Regions from separate parts of the Micromonospora sp. NPDC085948 genome, predicted to be linked through region 1. Evidence: predicted binding sites of a transcription regulator. Region 1 holds the regulator's gene; each other region holds the start of a gene.
The links. The regulator HrcA, encoded in region 1, represses chaperone genes, less so after heat shock. The targets are predictions, from matches to a motif close to GGTTNGCACNCTCNNNNNGAGNGTGCNAACC.
Positions count from the first base shown of each region.

Region 2: a site for HrcA is predicted at 2,052-2,082, ahead of groES (co-chaperone GroES). Genes of this name have one in related genera too.
Region 3: a site for HrcA is predicted at 1,711-1,741, ahead of groL (chaperonin GroEL). Genes of this name have one in related genera too.

Region 1 is NZ_JBFBJW010000020.1:69,835-73,418, reverse strand. It holds gene dnaJ (molecular chaperone DnaJ) at 1-916, opposite strand, end outside; gene hrcA (heat-inducible transcriptional repressor HrcA) at 992-2,014, opposite strand; gene AB0O48_RS32535 (DUF4870 domain-containing protein) at 2,181-2,831, shown strand; gene hemW (radical SAM family heme chaperone HemW) at 2,898-3,584, opposite strand, start outside.
Region 2 is NZ_JBFBJW010000002.1:619,216-622,799, reverse strand. It holds gene groL (chaperonin GroEL) at 1-1,533, opposite strand, end outside; gene groES (co-chaperone GroES) at 1,604-1,918, opposite strand; gene AB0O48_RS08745 (methyltransferase domain-containing protein) at 2,177-3,373, shown strand; gene ybaK (Cys-tRNA(Pro) deacylase) at 3,384-3,584, shown strand, end outside.
Region 3 is NZ_JBFBJW010000002.1:293,897-297,480, reverse strand. It holds gene groL (chaperonin GroEL) at 1-1,481, opposite strand, end outside; gene AB0O48_RS07120 (cold-shock protein) at 1,957-2,160, opposite strand; gene AB0O48_RS07115 (GNAT family N-acetyltransferase) at 2,443-2,973, shown strand; gene paaN (phenylacetic acid degradation protein PaaN) at 3,153-3,584, opposite strand, start outside.

The sequences.
Region 1 (3,584 bases):
GGGTGCCGGCCTTGACGTCCACCGTCTCCTCGCTGTCCAGCGTCTTGATGGTCAGGCGGGTGCCGAGCGCCGCAGCGGTCATCGGCACGGTGACCCGGCAGTGCAGGTCGTCGCCCTTGCGGGAGTAGACGTCGTGCGGACGCTCGTGGATCTCCACGTAGAGGTCACCGGCGGTGCCGCCGCCCGGGCCGACCTCGCCCTGCTGGGCCAGCCGGATCCGCATGCCGTCCTCGACACCGGCCGGGATCTTGACGGTCAGCGAACGACGGGTGCGCACCCGGCCGTCGCCGGCGCAGGTGGGGCAGGGGTGCGGGATGGTGGTGCCGTAGCCCTGGCACACCGTGCACGGCCGGGCGGAGACCACCTGGCCGAGGAAGGTGCGCTGCACCGACTGCACCTCACCCCGGCCGGCGCACGCCTCACAGGTCGCCAGGTGGGTGCCGGCGGCCGTGCCGGCGCCGGAGCAGGTGGTGCAGAGCACAGCGGTGTCGACGGTGATCGGGGCCTCGACGCCGAACGCCGTCTCGTGCAGGTCCAGTTCGAGGCGCAGGATCGCGTCGGCACCCGGGCGGGTCCGGGGACGGGGACCGCGCGCCCCACCGGCCGCGCCACCGAAGAACGCGTCCATGATGTCCTGGAAACCGACGAACGGACCGGCACCACCGGGGCCACCCGGGCCGCCGGCGCCACCGCCGCCCGGGGCGAGCGGGTCGCCACCCAGGTCGACGATCTGCCGCTTCCGGTCGTCCGAGAGGACCTCGTACGCGGCGTTGATGTCCTTGAACTTCTCCTGAGCCTCCGGGTCCGGATTGACGTCCGGGTGGAACTGGCGCGCCAACTTGCGGTAGGCGCGCTTGATCTCGTCATCGGAGGCTTCCCGGCTCACACCGAGAATGCCGTAGTAGTCCCTGGCCACTGCGTTCCGTGTCCTCATGTTCGTCTCGCGTTGTGCCGGTCGGCGGCCGCAGCCGGCCGCATCGGCCCTGACCAATCAGTTCTGGGCCAGCAACTCGCCCACGTAGCGTGCCACGGCGCGCACCGTGGCGATATTGCCGGGGTAGTCCATCCGGGTGGGACCCAGCACCCCGAGGCCGCCGACGATCGTGGCGCCCGGGCCGTACCCGGTGCTGACCACCGAGGCGGCCCGCAGGTTGTCGAACTCGTTCTCGTCACCGATCAGCACCCGGGTCGTGCTCGGCTCGGTCTCACCGATGAGCTTGAGGAGCACGACCTCCTCCTCCAGCGCCTCCAGGATCGGCCGTAGCGAACCCTGGAAGTCGAGCAGGCCGCCGCGGGTGAGGTTGGCGGTGCCGGCCAGCGCGATGCGTTCCTCGTGCCGCTCGACAAGCGTCTCCAGGAGCACCGTGGAGAGCGTGGTCATCGCCGGACGCAGCTCGGACGGCGCCTCCTCGACGAGCGCCTGCACCAACGGTGGCGTGTCGGACAGCCGCGCGCCGGCGAGCTTCTCGTTGACCAGCCGGCGCAGATCGGTGACGTTGTCGGCGGGCACCGGCCCGGGCAACTCCACCAGCCGCTGCTCCACGCGCCCGGTGTCGGCGATCATGACGAGCATCAGCCGGGTGGTGGAGATCGGCACCAGCTCCAGGTGCCGAACCGAGGAGCGGGCCAGGCTCGGATACTGCACGACGGCCACCTGCCGGGTCAGCTGGGCGAGCAGCCGGACTGTGCGGTGCACCACGTCGTCGAGGTCGACCGCGCCGACCAGGAAGCGCTCGATCGCCCGACGTTCCGCCGGGCTGAGCGGCTTGACCCGGGACAACCGGTCGACGAAGAGTCGATAGCCGCGGTCGGTGGGCACCCGGCCGGCACTTGTGTGCGGCTGCCGGATGTAGCCCTCCTCCTCCAGCACGGCCATGTCGTTGCGGACCGTGGCCGGGGAGACCCCGAGTTGGTGCCGCTCGACCAGCGCCTTGCTGCCGACGGGCTCCTGGGTGGAGACGTAGTCCTCGACGATCGCGCGGAGCACAGCGAGTTTCCGGTCGTCGAGACCCATCCTCCGCACCTCCTGTCGCACGTCGGCCGCCGGCGCCGTGGCCCCGGTCGGGCCGCCCTGGCACTCGACTGTAACGAGTGCCAGTCTACGTCGGCGTACCCGCCAGCGCGATGATCAACGGCCGCCCACTGGTGCGGCGTTGCCACGGACCCCTACCGTGACACCCATGACTGAACCTCCTCGCCCTCCCGGCGCGGGTGACCCCGGCAACTACCCGCCGGAGCCGACCTCTCCCAGCTCGTACCCGTCGGCTGAGCCACCCACCGCACCACTGTCCGGGGCGCCTGGCCCGGGCGGCTATCCCCCGGCCGGTGGCTATCCGCCGCCCACCGGTGACCAACCGCCGTCGGGCGGCTACCCCCCGGCTGGTGGCTACCCGCCGCCCGGAGGCTATCCGCCGGCCGGCGGTTACCCGCCGCCCGGTGGCGGATATCCGACCGGCGGCGCCTACGGCGGCCCCGGTGGCGGTTTCGCCAGCAACGAGGACAAGACCTGGGCGCTCGTCGCGCACTTCGGCGGTGCCGCCGGGATGATCCTCAGCGGCGGGGTGCTGGGCTGGATCGCGCCGCTGGTGGCGCTGCTGGCCCGGGGAAACCAGTCCCCGACGGTGCGGTCGCACGCCGCGGCGGCGCTGAACTTCCAGCTCATCTGGTCGGTCGTCGGCCTGGTCGGCTGGGTGCTGTCCTGCATCCTGATCGGCTTCATCGGGGTCGGGGCGGCCATCATCCTCGGCGCCGTGTTCGGCATCATCGCCGGCATCAAGGCCAACGAGGGCCAGCTCTACCGCTACCCGCTCTCGGCCAGCTTCATCAAGTGACCCGCTCCGGCCGCTCCCCCGGCCGGTCGGTGCCCCGCTGCCCCGGTCCGGGGCAGCGGGGCTGGCTCAGGGCAGCAGGTCACGCACGACCGCGTCGGCGAGCAGCCGCCCGCGCAGGGTGAGCACCGCCCGACCGGCCTTGTACTCGTCGGCGGCCAGCAGGCCGCCGGCCAGCGCCCGCTCGGCGCCGGCCCGCCCGGTGGCGTCGAGCACCGCCAGCGGCAGGCCGCTGGCGAGCCGCAGCCGGAGCATCACGTCCTCCATGTGCGCCTCGTCGGCCGTCAGCACCTCCCGGGCCAGGCCGGGAGACGTGCCCGCAGCCAGCCGCTGGGCGTACGCCGTGGGGTGTTTGACGTTCCACCAGCGCACCCCGCCGACGTGGCTGTGCGCCCCCGGCCCCAGCCCCCACCAGTCCGCGCCGGTCCAGTAGAGCAGGTTGTGCCGGCACCGGGCGTCGTCGGTGCGCGCCCAGTTGGAGACCTCGTACCAGGAGAGCCCGGCCGCGTCGAGCGCGGCCTCCGCGGCCAGGTAGCGGTCCGCGGCCACGTCGTCACTGGGGTACGCCAGCTCGCCGCGCCGCATCCGGGCCGCGAGCCGGGTGCCGTCCTCGACGATCAGGGCGTACGCGCTGACGTGGTCCACCCCGGCGGCCACGACCTGCTCCAGTGAGGCGGCAAAGTCCTCGGGCCGTTCCCCCGGGGTCCCGTAGATCAGGTCCAGGTTGACGTGCTCGAATCCGGCGTCGCGGGCCTC
Region 2 (3,584 bases), on a different contig from region 1:
CAGACCGGCGATCGAGGCGGCGTTGGTGACCGCGTTGCGGGTCACCTTCACCGGGTCGATGATGCCGGCCTTGACCAGGTCGACGTACTCGCCCTTGGCGGCGTCGAGGCCGTTGCCCCAGTCCAGGTCGGCGACCTTCTGCGTCACGACGTAACCGTCGTGACCGGCGTTCTGGGCGATCCAGCGCAGCGGCTCGACGAGCGCCTTGCGCACGACCGAGACACCGACCTTCTCGTCACCGGTGAAGCCCAGGTCGTCGTCGAGGACCGAGCGGATCTGCACCAGGGCGGCGCCGCCGCCGGGCACGGTGCCCTCCTCGACCGCAGCCTTGGTCGCCGCGATGGCGTCCTCGATGCGGTGCTTGCGCTCCTTCATCTCGACCTCGGTGGCGGCGCCAGCCTTGATGACGGCGATGCCACCGGAGAGCTTGGCCAGCCGCTCGGCCAGCTTCTCCCGGTCCCAGTCGGAGTCGGAGGCCTCGATCTCCTTGCGGATCTGGGAGACCCGGTCGGCGACGTCGGCCTTCTGGCCACCGCCGTCGACGATCGTGGTGTTCTCCTTGTCGACCACGACGCGCCGGGCGGTGCCGAGCACCTCCAGGCCGACCTGGTCGATCTTGTAGCCCAGCTCCGGGGCGACCAGCTCGGCGCCCGTGGAGATCGCGATGTCCTGGAGCATCGCCTTGCGCCGGTCACCGAAGCCCGGGGCCTTGACCGCGCAGACCTTGAGGGTCTTGCGCAGCGAGTTGACCACCAGGGTGGAGAGCGCCTGGCCGTCCACGTCCTCGGCGATGATCAGCAGGGGCTTGCTGTTCTGCAGGACCTTCTCCAGCAGCGGCAGAAGCTCCTCGATCGCCGAGATCTTCTGGGTGGTGACCAGGATGTACGCGTCCTCGAGGACGGACTCCTGGCTCTCCAGGTCGGTGACGAAGTTCGGCGAGATGAAGCCCTTGTCGAACTGGAGACCCTCGGTCACGTCCAGCTCGGTGGTGAGCATGGAGCCTTCCTCGACGGTGATGACACCGTCGCGGCCGACCCGCTCCATCGCCTCGGCGATCAGGTCGCCGATCGTGGCGTCCTGCGCGGAGATCGTCGCCACGTTCGCGATCGACTCCTTGCTGGTGACCTCTGCGGCACGGCCGAGCAGCGCCTCGGAGACCTTGGTGGCCGCCGCGTCGATGCCCCGCTTGAGGCCGGCCGGGTTGGTGCCGGCGGTCACGTTGCGCAGACCCTCGCGAACCATCGCCTGGGCGAGCACGGTCGCGGTGGTGGTGCCGTCACCGGCGACGTCGTTGGTCTTGGTCGCCACCTCCTTGACGAGCTGCGCGCCAAGGTTCTCGTACGGGTTGGTGAGCTCGATCTCCTTGGCGATGGTCACACCATCGTTGGTGATCGTCGGCGCACCGAATTTCTTGTCCAGGACGACGTTGCGCCCGCGCGGGCCGAGGGTGACCTTGACCGCGTCCGCGAGGGCGTTGACACCGTGCTCCAGCAGGTGCCGGGCGTCGTCCGAGAAGCTCAGGATCTTCGCCATAAATGTCCCTTCGAAGCGCCATTGCCCCGGCCCGGCGAGCCGGACCGGGGCAGTGGCACTGATCGGTTGCTTACTTCTCGATGACCGCGAGGACGTCGCGGGCGGAGAGCACCAGGTACTCCTCGCCGGCGTACTTGACCTCGGTGCCGCCGTACTTCGAGTAGAGGACGGTGTCGCCGACCTGCACGTCAACCGGAACCCGGTTGCCGTTGTCGTCGACGCGCCCCGGACCCACAGCGAGGACAGTGCCCTCCTGCGGCTTCTCCTTGGCGGTGTCGGGGATCACGATGCCCGACGCCGTGGTGGTCTCAGCCTCGTTCGCCTGGACCACGATGCGGTCCTCGAGCGGCTTGATCGCAACCTTGGTCGCGGTAGTCACGGGCATACCCTCCTGGGGTACTGGTTTCGTTGCTGGTCGGCGGGGCCAACCAGCGTCAATCTGCCTCATGCCACCGGGCGGGGCCGTCGTCGCGGGTGCCGGTCCGCCTGGCGTGCGCACCCGGGTCGTGAGACCCGGAAGCTGGCACCCTCAGGGTGAGAGTGCTAATCGCAGGTTATTCCGTGGCTAGCACTCCGTCAAGGAGAGTGCCAGCGAGTCGCGCCCCGCCAGCCCGATTTCCGGGTCCACCCGGACAATGACGGGGTGGATCTCGATCAGCTGGCGGCGCTGCGTACCCCCGAGGGGTCGGCCGCGCTCACGGCGGCGGCCGGGCTGGCCGGCGGTGATCCGCTGGCCGCGGCGTCGGCCCTGCGCGCGGCCGGGGTGCCGCCGACGCTGGCCGCGGCGGCGCTCACCCAGGCCGAGCTGCGTCACCGGGCGGTCGGCAAGTTCGGTCCGGACGCCGCCGGGATGTTCCTCACCCGCCCCGGGCTGGAGCAGGCCACCCGCCGGGTGGTCGCCGATCGCCGGGCCGCACGGCTGCACGCGGCCGGCGTCCGCACCCTGGCCGACCTGGGCTGCGGCCTCGGCGCGGACGCGCTGGCCGCCGCCCGCGCCGGCATCCGGGTGTACGGCGTGGAGGCCGACCCGGTGACCGCCGCGATGGCCGCCGCCAACGCCGCGGCGGCCGGGCTGGATGACCTGTTCACCGTCGAGTGCGGTGACGCCACCGCGTTCGACGTCTCCCGCGTCGACGGGGTCTTCTGCGACCCGGCCCGCCGCACCAGCGGCACCGGACGACGGATCTTCGACCCGCGCGCCTACTCGCCACCCTGGGATTTCGTGACCGGGCTGGCCGAGCGGGTGCCGCGCACCGTGGTCAAGGTGGCGCCGGGGCTGGACCACGCGCTCATCCCGGCCGGGGCGGAGGCGGAGTGGGTCGGCGTGGACGGCGACCTGGTCGAGGCCGCGCTCTGGTGCGGTGAGCTGGCGGAGGTGCCCCGCCGCGCCACGCTCTACCGGCAGCAGGGCGTCGAGGCTCGCCGCCACCAGCTGACCGGCTCGGGTGCCGACGAGGCGCCGGTCGGGCCGCCCCGGCGCTTCCTGTACGACCCGGACCCGGCGGTGGTCCGCGCGCACCTCGTCGCCGAACTGGCCGGCGAACTGGATGCCACCCTCGGCGACCCGAGCATCGCCTACCTCTACGCCGACCGCCCGACCCGCACCCCGTACGCGCGCTGCCTGGAGATCACCGACGTGCTGCCGTTCTCGCTCAAGCGGCTGCGGGCACTGCTACGCGAGCGCCGGGTGGGTCGGGTGGAGATCCTCAAGCGGGGTTCGGCGCTCACCCCGGAGCAACTCCGGCGGGATCTGCGGCTGACCGGCGACGTCGCGGCGAGCCTGGTACTCACCCGGGTCGCCGGGGCGCCGACCGTGCTGATCGGTCGGCCGGTGGACTAGCGTCGCCGGTGTGGCAGGACAGGGCACGCCGGCGACGGCACTGTTGGTCAGGCGCGGGGTCGCGCATCGCACGCACCCGTACCGGGTGTCGCCGGACGCCCCCAACTACGGTGCGCTGGTGGCGGCGGCGCTGGGCGTGGCACCGGAGCGGGTCTTCAAGTCGTTGGTGACCGAGGTCGACGGCGCGCTCACCGTGGCGGTCGTACCGGTC
Region 3 (3,584 bases), on a different contig from region 1:
GGGTCGATGATGCCCGCGGCCAGCAGGTCGACGTACTCGCCGTTGGCGGCGTTGAGGCCGTGACCCGCTTCGAGGTTACGGACCTTCTCCACCACGACGCCGCCCTCAAGGCCGGCGTTGACGGCGATCTGCCGCAGCGGGGCGTCCAGCGCCACCTTGACGATGTTCGCACCGGTGGCCTCGTCGCCGACCAGGTCGAGCTTGTCGAAGGCGGTCTTGCCGGCCTGCACCAGCGCGACGCCACCACCCGGGACGATGCCCTCCTCGACGGCGGCCTTCGCGTTGCGAACGGCGTCCTCGATGCGGTGCTTGCGCTCCTTGAGCTCGACCTCGGTGGCCGCGCCGACCTTGATGACCGCAACGCCGCCGGCCAGCTTGGCCAGCCGCTCCTGCAGCTTCTCCCGGTCGTAGTCGGAGTCGCTCTTGTCGATCTCGGCCCGGATCTGGTTGACCCGGCCCTGGATCTGCTCGGCGTCACCGGCACCGTCGACGATGGTGGTCTCGTCCTTGGTCACCACGACCTTGCGGGCGCGGCCCAGCATGTCGAGGCTGGCGGCGTCGAGCTTGAGGCCGACCTCCTCGCTGATGACCTGGCCACCGGCGAGGATGGCGATGTCGGTCAGCATGGCCTTGCGGCGGTCACCGAAGCCCGGCGCCTTGACGGCGACCGACTTGAAGGTGCCACGGACCTTGTTGACCACCAGGGTGGCGAGGGCCTCGCCCTCCAGGTCCTCGGCGATGATCAGCAGCGGCTTGCCCGACTGCATGACCTTCTCCAGGATCGGGAGCAGGTCCTTCACCGACGAGATCTTGCTGTTGGCGATCAGGATGTACGGGTCGTCGAAGACGGCCTCCATACGCTCCGGGTCGGTCATGAAGTAGGCCGAGATGTAGCCCTTGTCGAAGCGCATACCCTCGGTGAGCTCCAGCTCCAGCCCGAAGGTGTTGCTCTCCTCGACGGTGATGACGCCTTCCTTGCCGACCTTGTCCATCGCCTCGGCGATGATCTCGCCGACGGTGCTGTCGCCAGCGGAGATGGAGGCGGTGGAGGCGATCTGCTCCTTGGTCTCGACGTCCTTGGCGAGCTTGGACAGCTCCTCCGAGACGCTCGCGACGGCGGCCTCGATGCCCCGCTTCAGGGCCATCGGGTTGGCGCCAGCGGCCACGTTGCGCAGGCCCTCGCGAACCAGGGCCTGGGCCAGGACGGTCGCCGTCGTCGTGCCGTCACCGGCAACGTCGTCGGTCTTCTTGGCGACCTCCTTGACCAGCTCAGCGCCGATCTTCTCGTACGGGTCCTCGAGCTCGATCTCCTTGGCGATGCTCACACCATCGTTGGTGATGGTGGGGGCACCCCACTTCTTCTCGAGCACGACGTTGCGGCCCTTCGGGCCGAGGGTCACCTTTACGGCGTCGGCGAGCTGGTTCATGCCCCGCTCGAGGCCGCGGCGCGCCTCTTCGTCGAAAGCGATCATCTTGGCCATACGGCGTTGTCCTCCTGGACACTCACGGGCCACCCGAGTTGTGTGCCCCGGATGGGCCGCCTGGTGTACGCACCTTGGGACGTCGCCACCTGGCGACGACGACGTCCTTCGGCCGGGCCGGATAGCCCGCGACGACCGGCCATGTGTCGCCCCGGCGTCTCCACGCCGGTGCAACCTGGCCCCACCGTCCCGACCGCTGGCACTCGCGGTATGCGAGTGCCAATGACTTGTTTAGCACTCTCCCCTGGCGAGTGCAAGCACGATGGGGCCGCTCAGCCGAGTTCCGCGGCCAGTCCGGCAGTGTTCACCGGCGCCTCATGGGCGCGCCGCTCGACGTACGTCACCAGCAGACCGATCAACTGGGCAAGGTGGGCCGGCAGGCAGGTACGGCGGTGACCCCGATCACCGCCACCGCCCCGACCGCGGTGCGCCCGCGTCGCGGCCCAGACGCGCGGGGCCGATCGAGGAGGGAAACTCAGGCGATGACGCGTACGTGTTCGGCCTGCGGGCCCTTCTGGCCCTGGGCGATCTCGAACTCCACCCGCTGGCCGTCGTCCAGCGCCTTGTAGCCGTCCATCTCGATCGCGGAGAAGTGAACGAAGACGTCCTGACCGCCGTCGACGGCAATGAAGCCATAGCCCTTTTCGGCATTGAACCACTTCACGGAGCCCTGTGCCACGGTGCACTTCCCTCACTATGCGCGGTGTTGCCTGACCTGGCGCACGGCACGGCCGGACGCCGACCGGCCACCACCTCAGCGATCGATGGCGACCATTGAAAAAGGTGACCGAAATCGCACGCTACACGAGGAGTCAGCGCCGCGCACGGCCACAAATCGGGCATGCTCTGGGGCGCTCCGATTGCGCTGGTCGGTCGGGTTTCGGGCCACCGGATCCAGGGCGGCGACTGCCGTACACAGCTCGGCCGTGACGGCCACCGACGCTGTGATAGGCATGCGGGCATGACCACCGACACGGGCGCGACCGCCCTCCGGCGGGCGGAGATCCGCCGGGTCCGGCCGGAGGACGCCGCCCGGATGCGGGCACTGCGTCTGGAGATGCTCGCCGACGCACCGTTGGCCTTCCTGGAGACCCTGGCGGACGCGGCGGCCCGACCGCACACCGAGTTCGCCGCCCGGGTCGCGTACACCGCGACCGGCCCCGGCAACGCGCAGTTCATCGCCGACCCGGGTGGCCGGCTCGTCGGACACGCCGGTGGCACGGTCTCTCCGGGCGAACCCGGGCTCACCGTGATCTACGCGGTCTACGTCACGCCGGCCTGGCGGGGGCACGGGCTGCTCGGTGAGCTGATCGACGGGGTGGCCGCCTGGTCACGCGCCTGCGGCCGAGGGGAGTTGCTGCTGGAGGTGGTGGTCGGCAACGACCGCGCCTACCGCGCCTACCAACGGCTGGGCTTCAAAGACACCGGGGTACGCGTCCCCCACCCCACCATCCCCGCACTGACCGAACTACAAATGCGCCGCCCCGCCTAACCCCGAAAACCGGAAACCCATCCCACGGCAAAACCCCGGTGCTGCTGCCCCAAAGCCGGCAGCGCCTGAGGACAGCCTGCCCACAACAGGTTTCCGGGGGGAGCCCGCCCGCGGAAGGATCAAGCCTGACCGCCTGGAGCGGGTGGGCTCCCCCCGGAAACCCCAACCGCAACTAAAAATCAGACGTGACGCCGCGACTGCACGATCCGGAACCGGTTGGCCACGTACGCCCCGTCGGTCAGCGCGGCGTTGGCCGCCGCGTTGGCGCCACTGCCGTGGAAGTCGGAGAACGCCGCCGACTGGTTCACGAAGACCCCGCCGGTCAGGTTGCAGGACAGGTGCACCCCGACCTCGACCGCGACCGCCTCGGTGGCGTCCAGCACGGCCTCGTCGGTGGAGTAGACCCCCGCGGTGAGCGCGCCCTTCTCGCCGACCGTGCGGCACAGCAGCTCCAGGCTGTGCGCGGTGGAGTCGGTCGCGATGGCGAACGAGATCGGCCCGAACCACTCCCGGCCGTACGTCTCCGCGTCGTCCGGGGTCAGCTTCACGATCGTCGGGGTACGCACCACCGCGTCGGCGTACGACGGGTGGGCCACGGCCCGTGACTCCAG